DNA from 2 places in the Bacillus sp. XB1 genome. Region 1 is predicted to be linked to the other one. Evidence: a T-box and tRNA genes for the amino acid it is inferred to sense, from the RefSeq annotation. Region 1 holds a T-box; the other holds one or more tRNA genes.
What was found. A T-box is a leader RNA that pairs with one kind of tRNA and senses whether it is charged. The one in region 1 lies ahead of ileS (isoleucine--tRNA ligase), so its partner is inferred to be a tRNA-Ile.
Positions count from the first base shown of each region.

Region 2: it encodes a tRNA-Ile, which carries the amino acid that the T-box ahead of ileS (isoleucine--tRNA ligase) is inferred to sense. The anticodon was not compared.

Region 1 is NZ_JBNRIL010000001.1:1,535,901-1,545,899, forward strand. Features, by position in the region: gene ileS (isoleucine--tRNA ligase) at 35-3,136, opposite strand; T-box leader at 3,190-3,430, opposite strand; gene ACK1U5_RS07715 (bacteriocin-processing peptidase family protein) at 3,523-7,725, opposite strand; gene ACK1U5_RS07720 (class I SAM-dependent methyltransferase) at 8,103-8,981, opposite strand; gene ACK1U5_RS07725 (hypothetical protein) at 9,119-9,337, opposite strand; gene ACK1U5_RS07730 (DUF2085 domain-containing protein) at 9,367-9,696, opposite strand; gene argS (arginine--tRNA ligase) at 9,809-9,999, opposite strand, start outside.
Region 2 is NZ_JBNRIL010000002.1:572,917-582,915, forward strand. Features, by position in the region: gene ispG (flavodoxin-dependent (E)-4-hydroxy-3-methylbut-2-enyl-diphosphate synthase) at 1-633, opposite strand, end outside; gene yqfZ (protein YqfZ) at 798-1,163, opposite strand; gene yqgB (protein YqgB) at 1,236-1,994, opposite strand; tRNA gene ACK1U5_RS18230 (tRNA-Ile) at 2,236-2,309, shown strand; gene sodA (superoxide dismutase [Mn]) at 2,531-3,142, shown strand; gene ACK1U5_RS18240 (MFS transporter) at 3,259-4,536, shown strand; gene ACK1U5_RS18245 (peptidoglycan D,D-transpeptidase FtsI family protein) at 4,646-6,772, shown strand; gene ACK1U5_RS18250 (PstS family phosphate ABC transporter substrate-binding protein) at 7,104-8,021, shown strand; gene pstC (phosphate ABC transporter permease subunit PstC) at 8,049-8,999, shown strand; gene pstA (phosphate ABC transporter permease PstA) at 9,001-9,867, shown strand; gene pstB (phosphate ABC transporter ATP-binding protein) at 9,896-9,999, shown strand, end outside.

The DNA of each region.
Region 1 (9,999 bases):
AGGAAGTTGGAATCATTCCAACTTCCTTTTTTCTTTAATTAGCTGCACTTAATTTAATTCTAAGTTTTGTTTCACCCAAAGAAAGTTCATCGTCTTCGTTCGTTAAGTGACCAAATGTAAATTGTTTAACGAGTAAGTTTTCTTCCAATAAATCTTTATGGTTCGTTAACGTTCGCTGTAGCTCTACTTCTGTATCAAGAATAACATCGACTCGTAAATTAACTGGTAAATTCAACTGTTTACGATATTCTTGAACCGCACGAATGAATTCACGCGCTACTCCTTCTTGCAACAATTCTTCCGTTACATTCGTATCTAACATAACTGTATATTGTCCGTTAGTCGTATTAGAGAATCCTGATTTTGCAACTTTCTCAACTAACACATCTTCAGCAGTTACAACTACTTCTTCTCCTGGTGTTGCTTCGTAAACTGCTCTTCCTGTTGATACAAAGTTTTGCACTTCTTCTTGTGATAATTGTTTTAGCCAACCATTCACTGCATTCACATTTTTACCGAACTTCGGCCCCGCTGTTTTAAAATTAAGCTTCAATTGATATGATGTGTATTTTGTTTCATCGAGTTCAACATGGAACGCTTTTACATTTAACTCATCCATAACGATATCACGATAAGATTCCCAATCCATATCATTCTCGTTATGCTCAAGTAATACAAGTTCTGCTAGCGGCTGTTTTACTTTTAAAGAATGCTGATTACGGTTACTTCTTCCAAGTTCAACAACTTGTAAAACAGCATCCATTTCCGCTTCTAATTTCGGCTGAAGTAGTGATTCATTTACAACTGGATAATCGGCTAAATGAACGCTGCTTCCTTCTAAATTCAGATGAATGTCTTCCGCGACAAATGGTGTAAATGGTGCAATTAATTTACTAATTGTTACAAGTACTTCATGAAGTGTCTCATACGCAGCTGCTTTCTCAGCGTTCATACCAGATTCCCAGAAACGATTACGTGAGCGTCTTACATACCAGTTACTCACTTCATCTACAAGTGTTGCAATTTCACGAGCTGCATTCGTAAATTGATAATCATCAAGTCCAGTTCTCACTTTTTTCGTTGTACTATGCAACCTTGATAATACCCATTCGTCTAATTTTGTAAGCTTTACATCATACGTTTCCTTCGGATTATACTCATCTAAATTTGCATATAAAACGTAGAAGCTATACACATTGACTAATGTATCTACAAATTTAGATTTCGCTTCCAGTACTGTTCTTTCAGAAAAACGCTTCGCATTCCACGGGGCACTATCAACAAGTAAAGCCCATCTTAGCGCATCTGCACCAAATTTATCTACTAAATCAACTGGGTCTAGTGCATTTCCTTTGCTTTTAGACATTTTCTGCCCTTCTTCATCTAAAACATGCCCTAGTGATAACACTCGTTTATACGGTACTTTTCCTGTATATAGTGCTGATACTGCTAATAAACTATAAAACCAGCCGCGTGTTTGATCAATTCCTTCTGCAATAACATCCGCTGGAAACTGCTCTTCAAATAACTCTTTATTTTCAAATGGGTAATGATATTGTGCAAATGGCATAGAACCACTATCAAACCAAACATCAATTACTTCTGGTGTACGATTCATTGTTCCTCCGCATTTCTCGCAGCAGACTTGCACTTCATCTACATACGGCTTATGCAATTCCAAATCTTCCGGTGTTTCTTTCGTACTATGCTTTCTTAATTCGGCAATGCTCTTCGGTGCGAACTGATGATTACAACTTTCACATTCCCACACGTTTAATGGTGTTCCCCAATATCTATTTCGGCTAATATTCCAGTCCACCATATTTTCTAAAAACTTACCAAAACGTCCATGTTTCATATGATCCGGATACCAAGTAACAGAATCATTATTTTGTAAAAATGTATCTTTAATTGCAGTTGTTCGGATTAACCAACTTTCTCCTGCATAATAAAGTAGTGGTGAATCACAACGCCAGCAATGCGGATAGCTATGTTCATATTTTTCTTTATGATACAGTAAACCTTCCTTCGCTAAATAACGAACGATATCCACGTCACAATCTTTTACAAATCTCCCTTTCAAAAATGGTACCGCTTCTGTATACTCACCTTTTTCATCTACAACGTGCAAGAATGACAATCCTTCACTTTGAACGACTCTATAATCGTCCTCTCCATATGCTGGAGCAATATGAACAAGTCCTGTACCACTATCTCCCGTTACAAAATCTGCTGCAATAACGCGGTAACCATTTGTAACTTCTTTCATCGGAAATGGCGCTGTATAAGATGTGTTTAATAATTCTTCGCCTTTATGAACAGATAATACTTCATAGTTCTCTTTTAATACTTCTTGTACACGTTCTTTCGCAACAATGTATACATGACTTTCTTGTTTTGCTTTAACGTATTCCATATTTGGATGGACAGCAAGCGCAACGTTTGCTGGAAGTGTCCAAGGTGTTGTGGTCCAACCTAAGAAATACTCATTTTCACTATCTTTCACTTTAAACTTCACAGTTGCACTTAAATCTTTTACTGTTTTATACCCTTGTGCAACCTCATGTGAGCTCAATGAGGTTTGGCAGCTTGGGCAGTATGGTGAAACTCTATGTCCTTTATATAACAATCCTTTTTCATGGATTGTCCCCAAAATATGCCATACACTTTCGATATATGGATTCTTTAAAGTTACATATGGATCATCCATATCTACCCAATAACCAATACTTTCAGTGAATTCACGCCACTGCTTCTCATATGTGAAAACACTCTCTTTACACTTTTGAATAAATGGTTCAATGCCATATTCTTCGATCTCATGTTTACCAGAAATACCAAGTTGCTTCTCAACGCCTAATTCTACAGGTAAACCATGTGTATCCCATCCCGCTTTTCTTAACACTTTATAACCAGCCATCGTTTTATATCTTGCTACTAAGTCTTTAATTGTTCGTCCAAGTGCATGACCTACATGCGGTAGTCCGTTCGCCGTTGGTGGTCCTTCATAAAATACGAAAGACTGTGCGCCTTCTCGATTCTGAATTGATTGTTCGAAAATATTTTGTTCGTTCCACTGTTTGCGAATTCGCATTTCTCTTCCTACAGCTGATTCTTTTACATCTACTTTTTCCATATACAATCACTCCTTTGAATATTTTAAAGCACACAAAAAACCCGTCCCTATAAAGTAGGGACGGGTTTACCCGCGATACCACCCTAATTCTATTAGCTTTTTCACTAATAGCACTTAGCAACGTACTATCATACGTGTTCTTTGTAACGGTAGACATCCGTCCGGGCTTACTTACTTTCAGCCTCAGCTCCTCGGAGATGATTTTCAAATAACGTCTGCACACCGGCTTTCAGCAATATACCGGCTCTCTGGAGAACAGCTCACTATTTTACTCTTTCTCGTCTTCAGATTTGTATACTTTGTTAAAAGTTATTTTATGCCATTTAGCAACTAATTGTCAACTAATTCAAAATATATCCTTATCTTTTTCCCCTATTCTTATACAATTACTTTTCAAATTCTCGCAATGCTGCTAAATTTTCATCATCCTCAATAAGTTCAACAAAGAATCCCGAGTCATCCTCACGAAGGACAATTTCAAGCTCTTCCTTCGCCTCTTCATTTCTATTTAACTGTGCTAAATAACAAGCACGATCATATCTTGCTAACAAATCACTTGCATCCATTGTTAATACTTCATTTGTTATTTTTTCTGCCTTTAGTGTTTGGCCGGCACCATGATATGAAGACGCTAAAGAAAGAAGAATTACTGTTTCATTTGGATGATGTATAGAAGCATTTTCTAATACTTGAATTGCCTCTTCAAACCTTTCTTGACTTTGATATATTTCTCCTAAAGCAAGAAATGCTCTACTTACAAACGGTGTTTGCTCTGTTAATTGTAAGATAATCTTTTCTGCTTTTCTTTCTTCCCCTGCTTTAAAGAATACTTGTGCTTGCAGAAGAAGAGTATCATAATCATCTGGTAGTTCTCGAACCATTTGTTTCGTTAATTCCAAAGCATCTCTTAACATATCTTCTTCCTCGCACTCAACGAAAAGATTTACAAGTTGCTTCGCTACGTCATAATCCCATTTATTTTCTAGTGACGTGTGCAGAATCTCTATTGCTTCTTTATTCATCTCTACATTCTCATAAAATAGCGCAAATCGCTGTGCTGCCATACTATTTTTCGGATTTAACTTTAAAGAGATTTCATATAAATCAATTATCATAGTAACCATTGAAATTTCTTTCGCACGATTTTTCATACGATAAAAAGCTCTCGTAATGATAGATCGTTTCGGCTGTTCATGCAGCTGGCGTTCAATCCATATTTCCGTAACCGCAGCTGCAGCATACATGAATGCTGCACTTCTTTCTGCTTTTTTCACCTTTAATGTATGAAGAAAATCTCGTATGTTAGACAATTTTTTATGTTGCTCTACTGCTTTTACATAAACATCAAATATACGTTCATTATCAAAATCTTTTTGTATTACTTTCATTGCAACTTCAATTGCTTTTACATTTCTTTTTTTCACTAATACTTTTGCATAATGATATAGTACTTCTATATGCTCACCATCTAATTGTAGCGCGTATTCAATCTGTGCTTGTTCTTTATCTGTTTCATTCATCGCTCCGTACACATATGCAATCGCATCTAAACGCCATATTTCAGGTACTTCGTCCGCTAATTGTTCTAGTTCAATCAGCAATTCTTCCTGAAGGTTCATTTCTACTGAAAGCTGTGCCAAATATTCCATATTAATATGCAACGGCTCTTCTTTCATCGCCTGAACCATATGACTTTGTTCTTTAGAACGGTTTTCTTCTTTTTCGTATATTTCCGCAAGCTGTAAATGTACACCTACGAAATTCCCATCAAGCTCTAAACATGTTTCATACGCCTGCTTTGCTTCCGTCAATTGCCCTAATGCCATAAGTGTTTCGCCAATTCGGTAATACGGTAATGCCGTTTCCATTTGTTCTATCGCCTTATTATATCTTTTCATCGCTTGGCCGTACTGTCCAATAGATTCATACAAAATACCTGCATAACAACCGTACTCACTTACTTCATTTCTTTCTTTGTGTAACGTTCTTAAAAATGCTATACCTCGTTGTACAAATTCCGTCCCTTTAATTCGATTCACATATTCATCTAACGCACTTGCTACATTATAATCACTTTTCTTTATACCATTTTCTAACTTAGATAGCGCTACTTTAAATCCTTCTTCATTTCCACCAAGTTCAATTTCAGCATCCCATAAAACCATTCCTGCATTCATGAGGAAATCTTGGCTCTTTTCAATTTGCTTCTCAAGACCAAGAATATATTCTTTTGCTTCCTTATATTGTTCTCTTGCCATATAAACTTGTGTAAGTCCGAAGTGAGAATAAACATCCTCATCATTTTCTTCTAAAGCACGCTTATACAATACTTCTGCTTCTTCCAAGCTATCATTTTGAAAATGATAGTCACCTAATTTTACGTAAAGAGGTGCTTTATCATCACAATTCTCAATACCGTTTAATAAAATTTCTTTCGCACTTTCCTCATCCTTCAAATCAGATTCGTATATTTCCGAAAGTTTCGTATAAATGTAAGGTGCATTACTATCCAAATGAATCGCTACTTTAAGCCCTTTTATTGCTAAATATAATTTCCCTAGTTGATGTGCACATCTCGCTCGTTCATACCATACATGCGCTTCATATTTATACTCTTTTAACAAGTCATTAAAGATTTCATATGCTTCTTCATATCTTTCTAAATCTATTAATATTAAACCGTGATTTGTTAAAGTGAACCTTTCAGGACTACGCTCTAACGCAACTTGAGAGTATTGCAATGCTTTTTCAGATTGATCAATATACATATAGGATAAAGCGAGAAAACTCCAAGCAATAGGCTGATCTGCGTCTAATTGTAACGATGAACGAAAGCTTGAAATCGCTTCTAGATAACTTTCCTGTTCAAACGCATATCTTCCGTTTATTAAATGATATAAAGCACGATTATTTTTCTTCTCAACGCTTGTCAGCATTTGCTCCGCTTTCTCTACTTCCTGAAGACGAATAAAACACTGTGCACCATGCAATTTAACAAAGTCCGAGTTCGGAAACTTTTCCATTAACTTATCGATACAATATAAAATAAATTCTTTATCTACTTCAACATCTAAGTGCTTTATCGTATATAACCACGTATTTGGATTATCACTCGTTTCTTTTAAAAATTGTACTAAGTTACTAATTCCCTCTTTGTCATGTTCATCTAAATGATCCGTAAGAGAAAAAATAGATTTAAAATAACGATCTTCTTCTTCACTTAGAAACGCTAGTTGCTCCTTCTTTTCTTTCGGAACAAACGTGATTGCTAAACAGCCTGTATAACGATATTTTTCTTGTAATTTACTATATTCCACAAGAACTGGTTCTATAAAGTTTGGATCTTGAACATAGAAAGCTTGCAATGTATCATCATATCCAGATAGAACTTGTACGTGTGAAGCATGCTCAATATCTATACTTAATAAAACAGGAATTCCTTCGTCAATCAGTCTCTTATAATTCTCTTCATTCCCTTTAAAATAACGATATTCATAACCTAATTCTTCTAAATAAGAAACAGTATCTGAAAACTTCGAACCTGTCATATCAAAAATAAACTCTGCTATTTCATCTTGTGTACGTTTCTCTCCCCATATACGCAACATCATCTCTAAGCTTGTCGGAACACAATAATTATCCTTTTGTACAATAGGAACTATCGGCAAGTGCACCTTTTTTCCATCCGGATTTTTTTCTAAATTATGATATAAAGATTCTTTTAAACTCTTTTCTTCTTTTAATAGTTTTTGTAAATCTGCAAATTTATTCATTTTGTACAGCGCTTCTGCACATAAATGTACAAAGTAAGTATTATAGGCATGATATGGCAGCTGAGTATTTATATTATCTATTACCGCTAACATCTCTTCATATTGCTCTAAATCTAATAAATACTTTATCTTCTCAAAATGAAAATATGGTACTTGTGGGAATTTTACAATCGCATCATCGATTAACTGTATCGCGCGTTTTTGTTCTCCTTTATTCGCATACAATTGTGATAATAAATAGGTAGATAACTCTTCACAATCTTCATGCTGCATGCCAGCAATAAATTGTTCTTCCGCTTTCTCCCATTCACCTGTATGCATATAAACGTAGCCCCATTTATCAAACACTGCGCGTGAACTGTACTCCTCTGCTTTTTGCATATACATTAACGCTTCTTCGTTTCGTTTCATTTCTAAAAGACATCGTACTAACGTAAAATATGTTTTCGCTAAAAAATCTGCATCTATTTCTTCTTTACTTAACTCTTCTAAAGAAGATTTTAACAACTGCTCCGCTTCAAGAATTTTCCGCTCATCAATTAACTCATCACAATATAAAGAGAGCGTTCTCATATTTGGGAATTTTTTATAAGCGTAACGAATGAGGAATGAACTGTATTGGTGCATAAGCCCTTCATCAGTAAGGCGAATTAATATATCGAACTCCTTATGCGAAGGAATATTGGCAAGCCAATTCTTCACATAGGATAAAGTATTCGTTTCTTTTATATATGCAATTTCATTATTTATTTCCTGTAATCCATCTACAAATCTCTTGTCTTTTAAACAAGTTTCTAACTGCTTAAAATCTAGCATGCATTCACCTCGAATTTATATTTAAACTGCTACTTGCTTAGATTTTACACACCATATAGTATGTATTCAACTAAAATCTCTTAAAATGGATGGTATTAATTAATATTATTCAAATTTATAACAAAATATAGTAAAAACGATTGTTTTTCTCCGTATTTTGTTTAATTATATGGAATAACGTAACATGCGGTTTTAATCTTGTAGAAGCTGAAATTAGTACATAAAATTATATCGGCGATAATTCAAATATATCAGCGATTCTTTCATTTTATCGGCGATTTTCAAATTATATCGACCGATTCTTAACATTTATCAGCGATTATATGTCGAATATCGACTTATCGACATTAAACGACAAGCCTTATACATCATACCTTTTAACAAACTATGTCACCAAATGTAATTTTCATATTGGGAGCGTATACAAAAGAAGAATACACATGAAATATTTTAAAAAATCGTAGTTCAGCTTCATATTGAGCTAGCGCATTATCATATGTTAATCCTCTGGCTATTAAACGTTCTACAAATTGTTGCTTATCACCCGGATCACCTGCAATCCCCTCTTCTTTTAATGATTGATACAAATCGTTTTTATCATTGTGATGCATATTTGAATCTAAAAAGTTCACTTTATCGCTTACTCTACATTCAATATTTTTCACACCTAATTCACTTAAATATATCGGTATTTTCATGCCTATATTGCCATCTTTACCATTTCTTTGCGTATCACTTTCAAATAATTTCTGCAAAACACCTAGCTGAATAAATTCCGATTGTTTCTCCCCATCTAGTAAATAAGAAGCCATATTAGAAATCCAATGTGGTTCAAAACAGATTATTTTTCCACCCTTTTTAACTGAATGTATCATTTTTTGTAGCATTGTTTCTGGAGTAGTCATATGTAATAAGAAAGCATGACAGATTGCTATATCGTATTTATCGTTCAGTTCAATTTCTGTAGCATCTCCTTCAAGAAATTCTGAATCATACGGAAGTAAACGAAACAACTCTCTGGCTTCAGCTAATAATGTTTCTCCACTATCAATACCTGTATACTTTGAACCTTCTGGGAGTAATGGCATTAATACTAATCCTAAATAACCATATCCACAACCGTAATCAACGATATGTACAGGCTTAGTAATCTTCCAAACTGTATTTACTAAAAAGCTTACATAATCGTCGTTGTAATATAAATCTCTCGTGTTTTTTAAATATGTTAGTTTATTGTTCCAATCATACGTTTCCAACATCTAACGCCTCCTTTTATATACAAAACTAAAGTTCTCTATATAATAGCCGTATTCCTACACTTTTCTTAAAATTTCAAAGCAAAAAAGCTAGTGTATTTTTAATAATACACTAGCTTTTTATTTGGAAGAAAAATTTAACAAGTACAATCACAATCAAAACAATCCGTACAGTCTAAATCGTCACAATCTGCTTTTCTCTTTCTTTTGTTTCTTTTAAGATAATAATACAGTAGCCCAAACAATAGTATACAAATAACAAAAGCTATTATTGCTTCTGTATACTTATCTTGAGTCATAAAACCAATTCCACTTCCGCCTGAAATAAAAATTAGAATTAAATAAATCCAGAACATCTATGTAAATACCTCCATTACTATATATCTTAAGATAATATCCATATAACACTAGAGGAAATGAATAATCCCATACCATTACCGCTTAATACACCAGTAGTTATTCTTAGCAAATTTGAGCTACTTCTCCATTTCCACTTTTGGGTGAACCCATCGATAAGTAACGGAATTTGAGCGAAAAATGATAGTATGATTGCTAAAAGAAATGAAGGTGTCATATAAAAATAAATTGGAAACATTAAAATACCAATAAGCATGCCTGTACAACGCGCACATAAAGGTATGTACTTTTGTAGTTTAAAAAAACTCCTATCTAATCTTCTATGACAAGGAATTTGTAAAATAAAAGTTCGAATCAATATGAATCACCCTCTCTAAAAAGATTTTAATTGATTTTGCAAAAAAAATATATATCCAATAAAAAAACAAACCAGGTTTATACTAGACCCAGTTTGTCAGTTTACTACTATGTTACATTTCCTCAGGTGCCTCCACCCCAAGTAAACGTAATCCTTCTTTTAATACAACCGTCACAGCATAAACCAATGCGAGTCTGCTGTCTTTTTCTTTGCTCTCTTCTAATATACGAACATTACCGTAATATTTATTGAATGATTGTGCTACATCTAATATATATTTCGAAATAATAGATGGCTCATTTT
Region 2 (9,999 bases), on a different contig from region 1:
TCCGGCAAACAATGTTCCGGACTCTGTAATACCTAAATGTAATGGATAATCAAAAGCACGAGCAGCTTTCTCGTATGCTTCAATTGCTAAGTTAACATCAGAGGCTTTCATAGATACGATAATATCGTGGAAATCTAAGTCCTCTAAAATTTTAATATGATGTAGCGCACTCTCAACCATACCATCTGCAGTTGGGTACCCGTACTTTTCTAAAATGTGACGCTCTAATGAACCAGCGTTTACACCAATACGGATTGGAATACCGCGCTCTTTTGCTGCATTTACAACAGCTTCTACTTTATGGCGACGACCAATGTTACCTGGATTGATACGTACTTTATCAATGCCACCTTCAATTGCTTTTAAAGCAAGGCGATAATCAAAATGAATATCAGCAACAAGTGGAATGTTGATTTGTTTTTTTATATCAGCAATAGCATCTGCTGCGCGTTCATCTGGAACGGCAACGCGGACGACTTGACAGCCGGCTTCTTCTAAACGCTTAATTTCAGCAACTGTTGCTTCAACATCATGTGTTTTTGTTGTTGTCATACTTTGTATAATTAATTCATTATTACCGCCGATTGTTAAATTACCGACTTTAACTGGACGTGTTTTTGTACGATGAGTCATTTCATTCACGAATAGATCGCTCTCCTTATAAAAGAAGTTTCTTATTTAGTCCCTCATATCAATGATAGTATACGTGATATAGGGCTATAGAAACCGAAGTACTCGGTTTCACTTTTACTATTGTATCAGCGCCTTTATGTAATTGACAAGGATTAAGTGATAGCTTATTGATATAAGGGGAATTTATAAGACTTTCCAATTTGTATTTTTGTAGCAGATGTACTTTTATTTAATTGTTTAAAGTCGTCAATGACTTTTTCTATGGAAGGAATTTTTTTCTTGTTAATTTGTTCTGTAATAGAAAGAACTGTCTCACCAGTTTTTACTTCAATTGTTTTATAAGATACATCTGTTTCTTTTTCTGTTTTGTTCTCTTTATTTTGTTGACTGTCTGTGTTTTCTTTTTTAATCGTTTGAGCAGCAGTTGTTTTTTTATATGAACTTAACATCGGTAAAGTACCGATTTTTATATCGTAATAAAATATATAACCGAGAACAAGCACGAATAGGAATATACCTAATCTTTTCATATTCTTCACTCCTTTGCTAGGAATATATGCTTGTCCAAAAAAAAAATGCCTATTTAGGCATTTTTTTCGTTCTTATTTTTCTTTCGGTTTTGGAACTTCTTTAATCGTTAAGTACAGAACAATTAAAACAACTGCGATATAGATGAATGTTGATCCAGGTACGACAATTTTACATGCGTCCATAATCATAAAGAAGATTGTTGGAATTGTGTAGCTGTATGCAGTTAGTGTCCAAACTTGTTTATAGGATAGTTTACGTTGACCGCTCATAGCAGAACCGATGAACGCAAGTAAAGTCACGCCTACAAAAGTAATGAATAATTGGAATAGGTACACTAAGAATCCAATAACAAATAATAAAATCGGATAAATATTATCGAATAAAGAAATAAATTCTTGTAGATCTTTTTTCTCAAGAGATGCACCTAACAAATCGTTATAGGAATACGTTTGTATTTGACCATTTCCCATAGAGACTACTTTATCTTTTAAAACAAATAAACCTGTTTTATTTTGATATTTTTCTAGGTCTGTTGAATTTGGATCAAATATGAAAAGTGCATTTCCTTCTTCTTTTTCAATAGGTTGATCAATATCGGCTTTTAGTTCGCCATTTTCAATTTTAAAATCAGGTAAATCTTTATCGATGACTTGATTTACCATGCTTACACCATCTTGGATAAAACTACCGTACAAAAAAGTTCTTGGAATAGTAGTAATTAAGCAAAGTAGCATAATATACAAAATGGTTTTACCGATTTTTTGAAAACGGAATAGCGCCATATCTTTAGGCGAGTATATGCTTTTTACGAATTGGGTAAATATGGACATAGATTCACTTCCTTTATGTATGTATAAAATCATTGTAACGTAGTAATCTAGAGAATCTCAAGATATATTATATTTACATATAGTGGAGATAACTAAATTTCTTTTATTAACTTTCTTCTTTTAAATAAGAAAAATACAATTGACACTTTTCTTTTCTATATGGTAAATTTATCTTACATTTCTTAAAGAGCATATCCGATAGGAATTCCTTTATTTGATATGTTGTTACATACATAATTGTGGACCCTTAGCTCAGCTGGTTAGAGCAGACGGCTCATAACCGTCCGGTCGTAGGTTCGAGTCCTACAGGGTCCATATCCATTTCACATGTTTATTATGTTAGCAGGAAGCTTCCTTGTAGAAGGAAGCTTTTTTTACGGAATATATGAGCATTTTAATTGAAAAGAAGTGGGAATTTTGCTACTTTAATGATAGCAAGACAATGTGATTTATTTGTTTGCACCCTATGGCAATTAGGGTAGAATGAAGTTGTATGTCACTTAAGTGGCAATACATAAACTGGGAGGAATATAACAATGGCAAAACACGAATTACCAAATTTACCTTATGCGTATGATGCTTTAGAGCCTCACTTTGACAAAGAAACAATGAACATCCATCATACAAAACATCACAACACGTACATTACAAACTTAAACGCTGCTTTAGAAGGTCATGCAGAATTAGCTGACAAAAGCGTAGAAGAATTAGTTGCAAACTTAAACGAAGTACCAGAAGCAATCCGTACAGCAGTACGTAACAATGGTGGCGGACATGCTAACCATACATTCTTCTGGACAATCCTATCTCCAAACGGCGGAGGACAACCTGTAGGTGATCTTGCAACTGCAATTGAAGCAAAATTCGGTAGCTTCGATGCATTCAAAGAAGAATTCGCAAAAGCTGGCGCAACTCGCTTCGGTTCTGGTTGGGCTTGGTTAGTAGTAAACAATGGTGAGTTAGAAGTAACAAGCACTCCAAACCAAGATTCTCCTTTAACTGAAGGTAAAACGCCAGTTATCGGTTTAGATGTTTGGGAGCATGCTTACTACTTAAACTACCAAAACCGTCGTCCAGACTACATCGGTGCATTCTGGAACGTTGTAGATTGGAACGCTGCTGAAAAACGTTACCAAGAAGCAAAATAATTGTAACAAATATAGAAAAAGCTAGGGGAGAGCCCCTAGCTTTTTTCTATGCTTTCCTTTTACATAATTGGGCTTGTCTTTGGAAGACTAGAACATGAAGTAAAGGAGAGTTGTGTATGAAATGGAAACATATAATTGGTGACGTTGAAGTGAATCGGGATTTAGTGTTATTGCTCCTTATAGGAGGTTTATACACGCTCGCAATTTCTTTATCGAATACGTTTGTAAATATTTATTTATGGAAACAAACACAAAATTATGTGAATCTTGGCTTGTATAATTTAGCCAGCGTGGTATTACAGCCTCTCACATTTCTTGTAGGGGGGAAATTAGCGAAACGTATCGATCGCTCGATTTTATTACGAATAGGGGTAGGAACGCTCGCAATTTTTTTTATCGTTGTCTTAGTAGCAGGGAAAAGTGCTTCTCAGTATATTCTATTAATGGGGGCTCTTTTAGGAGTAGGATACGGTTTTTACTGGTTGGCTTTTAACTTATTGACATTTGAAATTACAGAACCAGAAACAAGAGATTTCTTTAATGGGTTTCTTGGACTTCTTACATCCTTCTCTGGGATGATTGGACCAATAGCAGCAGGATACACAATTTCACGTATGGAGAAATGGAGTGGCTATACTGTTATATTCTTTCTTTCATTAGTTCTATTTGCAATTGCTGTCGTCTTAAGCTTCTTTTTATCTAAAAGAGAATGTGAAGGGCGTTATGAAATCGTGCAAGTATTGAAAGAACGACGGATTGATAAAAATTGGGGAAAGATTACACGAGCTCATTTTTTCCAAGGATTGAGAGAAGGGACGTTTATTTTTGTCATTTCAGTATATGTTTATTTAGCAACTAATAGTGAGTTCGCATTAGGGAAATACAGTTTAGTGAACTCTGCTGTATCCTTTGTATGTTATTACTTAGTTGCTCGTATGTTAAAGAAGGAGTGGCGAAAAAAAGCAATTTTACTTGGGGGCATTATTTTATATGCTGTCGTCTTTTTAGTTATTTTCAATGTTACATACACGAAATTACTTATTTATGCGGCATGTATTGCGATTGCATATCCTATTTTACTTGTTCCGTACGGATCAATGACATATGACGTAATTGGTAGAGCGAAAAATGCGAGAGAATGGCGTGTGGAATATGTCGTTGTTCGGGAGTTATGGTTAAACGCCGGAAGAATCTGTTCCATTTTAAGTTTTTTATGTGCTGTACTATTCTTTCCACCTGAAAAAAGTTTACCTTACTTATTATGTATTTTAGGTGCTGGACATTTTCTTATTTATTTTGCAGTTAAAAATGTCAAATATGATGAGGGAAATGCGAGTAAAACAAGTGTTGTAACGCAAGAGAACGCGCAAAACCAAACTGAACCAGAAGGTTAACTTCTCGTTTGTTTTATGCTAGAATAGAAAAAGATGTAAGACAGCAGTGAGGACACCTGTATGAGGGTGTCCCTTTCACATTACATAGCTGTTGGTAGAGGGGGTTTGTATGAGCAAGAAGCAGAAGCAAAATAAGAAAAAGACCCACGTTCCTTTTCGATTAAACGTGTTGTTTTTCTGCGTGTTTTTAATGTTCTCCGCGGTTATTGTAAGGCTCGGATATGTACAAATTGTTCGCGGTGAAGAATATAAGAATGAAGTGGAGAAGAAAGAAAACTCAACGATAAGTAATCCTGTACCGCGTGGGAAAATATTTGACCGTTATGGGCGACCTGTAGTAGATAATGCAGCCATTCGTACTATTACATTTACAAAAATGAAGGGATCAACTGCAGAGGATCGCTTAGAAACAGCGAAAAAGCTAGCAGATTTGATTGAAGTACCGACAGATAAATTAACAGATCGCGATAAAAAAGATTATTGGCTTGCTATGCATAAAGAGGAAGCTAAAGAAAAAATTACGAATAAAGATCGTCAAGAGTTTAAAGATAAAAAAATTGATGATAAAGAATTAGACGAGCGTCAGCGAAGTCGTGTAACAGAAGAAGAGATTAATCAATTATCCGCAAAAGATCTAGAAATACTAGCGATTAAGAGTAAGATGGACGGCGGATATGCAATGACACCTCAAGTTATTAAAAAGGATGCTACAGAAAAGGAATATTCGATTATTAGTGAAAACCTAGCAGCATTACCAGGTGTAGATACGAATGTTGATTGGGAGCGAAAATATACGTACGATGATTTATTCCGAAGTGTACTTGGTGGGGTGTCGACATCTGATGAAGGCTTACCGAGAGAAAGACTAGATTACTATCTTGTTCGTGATTACAATCGAAATGACCGAGTAGGAAAAAGTTATCTTGAACAACAGTATGAAGATAGTCTGCACGGTACGAAAGCAGAAGTTAGAAATGTTACAGATAAAAACGGTAATATTTTAGAAACGATTAATGTATCAAAAGGACAAAGTGGTAATGACCTGAACTTAACAATTGATATGGAATTACAAAAGCGCGTGGAAGATATTCTTGCGAAGAATTTAATGAGGTTTAAAGGAAGCGAACCTCTTTTAGATCGCGCATTTGTTGTAATGATGAACCCAAAAAATGGTGAAGTTTTATCTATGGCGGGGAAACAATTAGTTAACGAAGATGGCCAAACGAAAGTAAATGACTTTGCATTAGGTACCATGACAAGTTCTTATCCGATGGGATCAACTGTAAAAGGTGCAACAGTACTTACTGGATATCAAACTGGTGCGATTCAACCAGGGGCAGTACAATTGGATGAACCAATTAAATTAAAAGGTACACCTACGAAGTCGTCTTGGAAAACGATGGGATATATTAATGACCTTACAGCTTTAAAAATGTCTTCTAACGTTTATATGTTTAAAACAGCGATGAATATCGCCGGTGTTCAGTATGTGAGAGGTGGTACGTTAGATATACCTCAAAAAGCATTTGATACGATGCGTTATTATTTCGGACAGTTTGGACTTGGTGTAAAAACAGGAATTGATTTACCGAATGAATCTGCTGGTCAGATGGGTAGAAGTAGTCAACCAGGTTTCTTACTAGATTTATCAATTGGACAGTATGATACGTATACACCGCTTCAATTAGCGCAATATATTTCGACGATTGCCAATGGCGGATATCGTATGCAACCACAAGTTGTAAAAGAAATTCGTCAACCGGCAGTGAAACCAGATGAAGTTGGGAAAGTTGTTCAATCTATGGAACCGAAAGTATTAAATCGTATTGATATGCCGGAATCGCAAATTAAACGCGTTCAAGAAGGATTTAGACAAGTGTATAATGATTCAGGTGGTACAGCTACAAAGTACTTTACAGGTGCAAAATATAAAGCTGCTGGGAAAACTGGTACAGCTCAAACTGTGTATGGTGGAGATAAAGAGATTGGTAGAAATGCAAAAGGTGAACGTGTGGAAACATATAACTTAACATTAGTAGGTTATGCGCCACTTGAAGATCCAGAAGTAGCATTCTCTGTTGTCGTTCCATGGGTACATGATGATAAGACTGGTATTAATGGATATATTGGTCGTGAAATTATGGACGCTTACTTTGATTTGAAAAACAAAGAAGTAAATGGTGAAGCTCCAAAAGATGATAAAGACAATAAAAACAAAGATCAAGATGATGAATAAAAAAGTTGTAAAAAAGCACACTATATGAAAAGATAGTGTGCTTTTTTTTATGGTTTATGCATATCGTGTAATAAATGTGGACAAGTATACAACATTGAAAAAACGCGGCCCTATAAATGATACTTGTATATGGTGGGATAGGGGATAAATATTTTATAGGGAAATCATCAGAGGAAATGAATAGCTACTACTGAATTAAAATTGTATCGTATGTTGATTTTTGTGGAACTTTACAAAACTTTTACAAACAATTAAAACCGAATTAATAGTTTAGCAGTATTCTTATATCTGTAATCCTGTTATTTCCGGTTACTTCTAGGAGGAAGAACACGTGAAATGGATGCGTACACCGATTAAGATTTTCGTATTATCAATATGGTTCCTCTGTTTTGAAATGTCTACTGCATTTGCTTTAAATGATACGGGAGAAGTGAGAGTTGATGGATCCTCAACGGTTTTTCCTATTATAGAAGCAGTAGCGGAGGAATATACAAAGGTGCATCCAGACGTGAAAATTTCCATCAGTATTTCTGGAACTGGGGGAGGATTTAATCGTTTCAGTAAAGGAGAAGTAGATATAAATAATGCTTCGAGAGTAATGAAACAAGTCGAGAAAAATGAAATGAAGAAAAACTCTATTCAGTTCACACCTTTTGAGGTTGCTAACGACGGTCTTACGATTGTTGTGAATCGCCATAATACATGGGTAGACGATATGTCAGTAGACGAGTTACGACTACTTTGGAGTGAAGATGGAAGAGAGAAGCGATGGTCACAAATTCATTCAACATGGCCACGTGAACAAGTGAAGTTTTATGCACCAGGCGTAGACTCTGGTACGTATGATTATTTTCAAAATGTCATCTTACAAAATCATCGCATTATAAAAAAAGTCTCTTTGTCTGAAGATGATCAAGTTATTATGCAAGGGGTAATGAATGATAAACATGCCATTGCTTTTGTAGGATATGCTTATTATATGGCTAATCGAGATAAGGTGAAAGCAATAAAAGTAAATGGTGTATTTCCGACGAAAGAGACCATTCAATCAGGTAAGTATAAGCCGTTATCTAGGCCGCTACTTGCTTATGTGAATAATGCATCTATCCGAAATAAAATGAATGTAGCAAACTATGTTGAGTTTATGATTCAGCATGTCGGTAACCTCGCTGAAGAGGTCGGGTATGTAAAATTACGAAAAGAAAAATACAATGAACAGCTGCGTATGTTAACAGAAATAAAAAGGTAATGTCAGGGTGGAAAGGGGTTTTCATCTTTGGCTCATAATGACAAAAGTCAAATTACATTTTCTGTACAACATTTGATTGAAAGAAATACAAAACAAAGAAAAAAAACGCAGCGAATCAATCGAATAGTGCCTTTATTACTAAAAATAATTGCTAGCGTTTCTATTGTGACGACACTTGGAATTGTTTTTACGCTCTCTAATGAAACAATCATGTTTTTTCAAAAAATATCATTATACTCCTTTTTGACGGAGAAAGAATGGTTACCATTTTTTGAAGACCCTAAATTCGGTATATTACCACTCATATGTGGAACGTTCCTTATAACTGCAATTGCTATGTTTGTAGCAATTCCTATCGGTTTAGCGTGTGCCGTATTTTTAAGCGAATATGCTTCAAATAGTGCACGGAAAATATTAAAGCCGATGTTAGAGCTATTAGCAGGTATCCCGACAATTGTATATGGTTTTTTTGCATTAACAATTGTTACGCCGCTTTTACAAAGGCTTATACCAGATTTACAGTTTTTTAATGCGATTAGTCCAGGAATCGTTATCGGATTTATGATGATGCCTACCGTTGCATCTCTATCTGAAGACGCGATGAGAGCTGTGGCGAAAGGGACGAAAGAAGCTTCATTAGCACTCGGAGCGACGCGGTTTGAAATGGTAAAACAAGTGGTGTTTCCGTCCGCTTTTACAGGGATTATGGCAGCAATTATATTAGCGGCTTCTCGTGCAATTGGTGAAACGATGATTGTTGTAATTGCAGCAGGATCCACACCAAATGTATCGCTTGATCCGACACATTCAATTCAAACGTTAACAGCCTATATTGTGCAAGTAAGTTTAGGTGATGCTCCGCATGGAACGATTACGTATTACAGCATGTATGCTGTAGGTGCAACGTTATTTTTGTTTACCTTTATTATGAACATCATTTCGCAGTCTATTATGCGCCGTTTTAGGAGGATGACATAATATGCGAATGTTGAATCATAAAAAAATACAAAAAAACATGGCATCACGCTTTTTAAAAGATCGAATTTACAAATTGTTATTTTATATAGCAATTTTATTTTCAATCGTAATTTTGTTTTTGTTACTGTTTCAAATTGTTGAAAAAGGTATAAGTTATCTTTCAATAGATTTCTTTACAAATTTCGCTTCACGTAATCCGAAAGAAGCTGGTATTGCTGCAGCTTTGTCAGGGACAATATTATTTATGAGTATTGTTATACCTGTTTCTTTTATATTTGGAGTTGGAACAGCACTTTATTTAGAGCAATATGCGAAGGAATCTCTATTTAAAAAAATAATAGAGATTAATAATCAAACGTTAGCAGGAGTACCATCCGTTGTATTTGGATTGCTTGGTTTAACTATTTTTGTATATGCTCTTCATTTAGGAGAGAGTATAGTTGCAGCAGCGCTGACGATGAGTTTACTCGTTTTACCAACAGTTGTTGTGGCGAGTCAAGAAGCAATTCGATCAGTACCAAGTGTATTATTAGAGGGTTCTTACGGATTAGGTGCTACGAAGTGGCAAACGATGTATCAAATTGTATTGCCATATGCTTTCCCAGGGATTATAACGGGCTGTACGTTAGCGATATCAAGAGCAATTGGAGAAGCTGCACCACTATTAGTTATTGGGGCACTTGCGTTTGCAAATTATGTTCCATTTAGTATGTTTGATAGATTTACAGTTCTACCAATTCAAATTTTTAATTGGATGAGTAGGCCACAAGAAGAATTTCAGTATGTAGCAGCAGCTGGGATGATTGTTTTGTTAGGTTTGTTGCTATTTATCAATATATTTGTTTTATGGTTACGAAATCGAAAATAAGTTGGAAATGGATGGAAGGGGAATTCAAATGGTAGCAACAGTAGTAAATGTACAGGTGAAAAATGAAGAGAAAATCGAGACTGCGCCAAAGAAGGTAGTATTTGATACGAAAAACTTAAATTTATGGTACGG